2 regions of the Bradyrhizobium sp. TM102 genome follow, and region 2 is predicted to be linked to the other one. Evidence: predicted binding sites of a transcription regulator. Region 2 holds the regulator's gene; the other holds the start of a gene.

What was found. Region 2 encodes LexA, which represses DNA repair genes until DNA is damaged. Its sites were predicted from a motif close to TGTTCNNNNTGTGTTCNG; they were not measured.
Region 1: a site for LexA is predicted at 1,144-1,161, ahead of ruvC (crossover junction endodeoxyribonuclease RuvC). Genes of this name have one in related genera too.

The regions. Positions count from the first base shown of each region.
Region 1 covers NZ_AP021855.1:1,783,440-1,785,640, forward strand. Annotated here, with positions in the region: gene GDN70_RS08335 (YebC/PmpR family DNA-binding transcriptional regulator) at 210-956, shown strand; gene ruvC (crossover junction endodeoxyribonuclease RuvC) at 1,192-1,719, shown strand; gene ruvA (Holliday junction branch migration protein RuvA) at 1,937-2,201, shown strand, end outside.
Region 2 covers NZ_AP021855.1:3,993,799-3,995,999, forward strand. Annotated here, with positions in the region: gene GDN70_RS34990 (hypothetical protein) at 121-555, opposite strand; gene lexA (transcriptional repressor LexA) at 1,125-1,826, opposite strand; gene glp (gephyrin-like molybdotransferase Glp) at 2,003-2,201, opposite strand, start outside.

The DNA of each region.
Region 1 (2,201 bases), 2.2 Mb from region 2:
AGGTCTCTCTTGTCGGGGGACGCTCGGAGGTTATTTTCGCAGGCTGGAATGAAGTCAGGGTTAACGATGCCTCACCTCTAGGCAGGGGCCTGTACGGTGTTACCTTAAAGTATCCGAGACCCTTTCATTCCGGTGGGTTGGCGGCCTATAAGGCCGCGTTTCCCACCCTCATTGGCGTACGCTTCCAAGAGACCCCCGAGAGACCACGCATGGCCGGACATTCCCAATTCAAGAACATCATGCACCGCAAGGGGCGGCAGGATGCCCAGAAGTCGAAGCTGTTCGGCAAGCTGGCGCGGGAAATCACCGTCGCGGCCAAGCTGGGCACGCCCGACCCCAACATGAACCCCCGCCTGCGCGCCGCCATCATCGCGGCGCGCCAGGAGAACATGCCGAAGGACAATATCGAGCGCGCCGTCAAGAAAGCGCTCGGCAATGAGGGCGAGAACTATGACGAGATCCGCTACGAGGGCTATGGCCCCGGCGGCGTCGCCGTCATCGTCGAGGCGCTGACCGACAACCGCAACCGCGCCGCCTCCGACATCCGCTCCTTCTTCACCAAGTCGGGCGGCAATCTCGGCGAAACCGGCTCGGTGTCCTTCATGTTCGATCGCACCGGAATCATCGAATACGACCGCAGCGTGGCCTCCGACGACGCCATGCTCGATGCGGCGATCGAGGCCGGCGCCGACGACGTCGTCTCCGGCGAAGCCGGTCACGAGATCTATGCCTCGACCGAGGGCTATCGCGACGTCGCCAAGGCGCTGGAGGCCAAGTTCGGCGAGCCGCGCAAGGCCGCGCTGATCTGGAAGCCGCAGAACACGGTCGCGGTCGACGACGAGACCGGCGAGAAGCTGCTCAAGCTGATGGATCTGCTGAACGAGCACGACGACGTCCAGCACGTCTACGCCAATTTCGAGGTGTCGGACGCGCTGGTCGCGAAGATGGGCGGCTGAAGTTCACCGTGCCCCGGACGCGCTGCAGCGTCCCCGGCGATGGGAAGCATCGTCCGGTGCGCTGCTGCGCAGAGCCGGGACCCATCGTTCTCTAAGCATCGGTGGCAAAATGGGCCCCAGTTCAGCGCCGCACCGCTTTGCGCTGCGTCGCGCCCGGGGCACCAGACGCCACTTCCCCTGTTACTTCCGTTCTGTTTCTGTTTCCCCCACGGCAGTCAGCCGCTATCACTGGCCCATGACTGCGCTTCCGATTCGTGGCCCCGTTCGCATCATCGGCATCGACCCTGGCCTCCGCCGCACCGGCTGGGGCGTGATCGAGGCCGAGGGCAATCGCCTGATCTATGTCGCCTGCGGTTCGGTGGAACCGCCGGACGATTTGCCGCTGGCGCGCCGGCTGCTCGCGATCCACGAGGGGCTCGCGGCCGTGCTCTCGAACCATCAGCCGATGGAAGCCGCGGTCGAGCAGACCTTCGTGAACAAGGACGGCGTTGCGACGCTGAAGCTCGGCCAGGCCCGCGGCGTCGCCATGCTGGCGCCCGCGATGTTCGGTATCTCTGTCGCCGAATACGCGCCGAACCAGGTCAAGAAGACCGTGGTCGGCGCCGGCCATGCCGACAAGCAACAGATCGCAATGATGCTGAAGATATTGCTGCCCAAGGCCGAGCCGCCGTCCGCCGACGCCGCCGACGCGCTCGCCATCGCCATCACCCACGCCCATCACCGCCAGAGCACCGCGCTCAGGCTGAAGGTGGCGGGGTTATGAGCTGCACGCTCGAACAGCTCCCTCCCCCCTTGTGGGGGAGGGCTGGGGAGGGGGGTAGCCGCAGCAGCGGTGTTGCCGTCGTTGATGAGCCGGGCACGCCGTCCTCGCGCTCTCGAGAGAATCCCCGTGTGGCACCCCCCTCCCTGACCCTCCCCCACAAGGGGGGAGGGAACGCACCGACATTGCCGCGCGTCCTTCAAGCAGTGGGTGCGCAGCGATGATCGGCAAGCTCAAGGGCCTGATCGATTCCTATGGCGAGGATTATGTGCTCCTCGACGTCGGCGGCGTCGGCTATCAGGTGCATTGCTCGGCGCGTACACTGCAGCATCTGCCCTCGCCGGGAGAGGCTGCCGTGCTGTCGATCGAGACCTATGTCCGCGAGGACCAGATAAAACTGTTCGGCTTCCGCACCGACCAGGAGCGCGAATGGTTTCGCCTGCTCCAGACCGTGCAGGGCGTCGGCGCAAAAGTCGCGCTCGCCG
Region 2 (2,201 bases):
CGACGAGGTGCGGCGGCGCTCGCCGATCGAATTTCGTGAAACACAAACCCACCGGGCTCGCCGGCATCGGCCGGCGACGGCATTTCAATCCTGGCCCCGGACCCGCCGGGCCGGAGGGCGTCAGCCGATCGGCAGTCGCGTGACCGTCGGGCGACTGTCGGCGATGATCTGCGGCTTGTGCTCGCGCTCGCCGATCGGCTGGGTCACCGGCAGTTGCAGCACGGTTGCGCGCTGGCCCTCGACGAGCTGCGTCACCAGCACGGATTTGCCGTCCGGGAATTCGATCGCATCATGATGGCGATCGGGAATGTGCGGATCGATCTTGCCGAACTTGCCGACGCGGGAGTTGACGGTGCGCGTCCAGATCCAGCGGTTGTCGTAACGGACGTTATCGGCGAAGGCGAGCTCCGTTCCCGGCAGCAGGCAGACCGCGACGGAGAGATCGGCTTCGGAGGCGAAGCCGCGCGTCGAGGTGCCGCGGAATGTTGTCGTGACGATCGTCTCGCCGACTTCTGCGGGGCGCGTCGCGACGGCATGCAGGCTGTAGTCACACATCGGGTGCTCCTCTATGCAGAGATAGCGACCCGCACCCCTTTTGGAGGCGCAGGCCCCTACCAGAGTGGAAGCACGTGACGGTCTGCTTGGTTGTAGGCAAATCTGCGGCTGGGATCCGCGAGCCCCGATCACATTATCTTTTCCATCTTTTCCGAAGTCGATAGGAACAAAGTCGGCTTCCGTGCATTTGGCAGGCGCGCGTCAACGAGGCGAAACCAGCCAGCCCGAGTATCGTCAGCTCGGCTGCGTGCGCGCTGCATTGCGGTCGTTGCGGATTTTCTGGATCACGGCCGTGTCCTAGCCGACATGATGATGCGACATGATGCGACCAGCGTTGCTGCGGCTGCGCTCAAACGATCCGGCGCATTTGGGCTGTCCCCCTCGAACTCGAAAGGCCGCGAAGCGATGTTGCTTCCCGCGGCCTGCCGAGGATGTCGCGAAAGGGGGAGGGGCCGGACAATCTGGGCAGAACCAGAAAGACTATCCAGCCGGAGCGGACCATCATCCGCTCCAATCTCTGATCGGCGATGCCGACCGAAGGCGCGCGCGAGGCGCTGAAGACTCCGGTATCAGTACTTGCGGTAAAGCCCGATCAGCTTGCCCTGAATCTTCACGCGGTTCGGCGGCAGGATGCGCACCTCGTAAGCGGCGTTGGCGGGCTCCAGCGCGATCGAGGCGCCGCGGCGGCGGAAGCGCTTGAGCGTGGCTTCCTCGTCGTCGATCAGCGCCACCACGATGTCGCCGGTATCGGCGCTCTCGTTGCGCTGGATCAGCGCCATGTCGCCGTCGAGGATGCCGGCCTCGACCATGGAATCGCCGCGCACTTCGAGCGCGTAATGCTCGCCGGAGCCGAGCATGTCTGGAGGCACGCTGATGGTGTGGCTGCGGGTCTGCAACGCCTCGATCGGGGTGCCGGCCGCGATGCGACCCATCACGGGCACCGCAACGGGCCGCTCGCCCTCGTCCGCGGACGGGCTGGAGCTCGCGCGTAGCTTGCCGAGATTGCCCTCGATGACGCTTGGCGTGAAGCCGCGTCGGTTGCCGGCGGCAGCCTGGAGCTCCGGCAGCTTGATCACTTCGATGGCCCGGGCGCGGTTGGGCAGCCGGCGGATGAAGCCGCGCTCCTCCAGTGCGGTGATTAGGCGGTGGATGCCTGACTTCGAGCGCAGGTCGAGCGCATCCTTCATCTCGTCGAAGGACGGCGGCACGCCGCTTTCCTTCAAGCGTTCGCTGATGAACCGCAGAAGCTCGTATTGTTTGCGCGTTAACATCTCGACCAAAGTCCCCCGGTTGATGTCGTTCGATTCCGAGACGATGAGTTCAGCGATAAGCCGCTACATCCTCGAAACAAATCATGAACGGACACTATATGTTCGATACATGTTCCGCAACTGCTTAATTTACCGTGAACAGAGCGAAACTCGCGGAATGCGTGTGGCCGCGCAGTTCAGACGGGGAGCCGCAGCACTTCGCAGGGGCTGCCGGCCTCGGCCTTTGGCGCAAACGGTGCGCGCACGAGAAGTACCTGTGCTGCAGCAAGATTCGCAAGCAGAGAGGAGTCTTGATGGCTGACGGGAAGGGCGACGAGCGTGCCGTCGTCGCGCGGCTCCAGGCGCGCGCGCAGATAATCCTCGCGCTGGTCATTG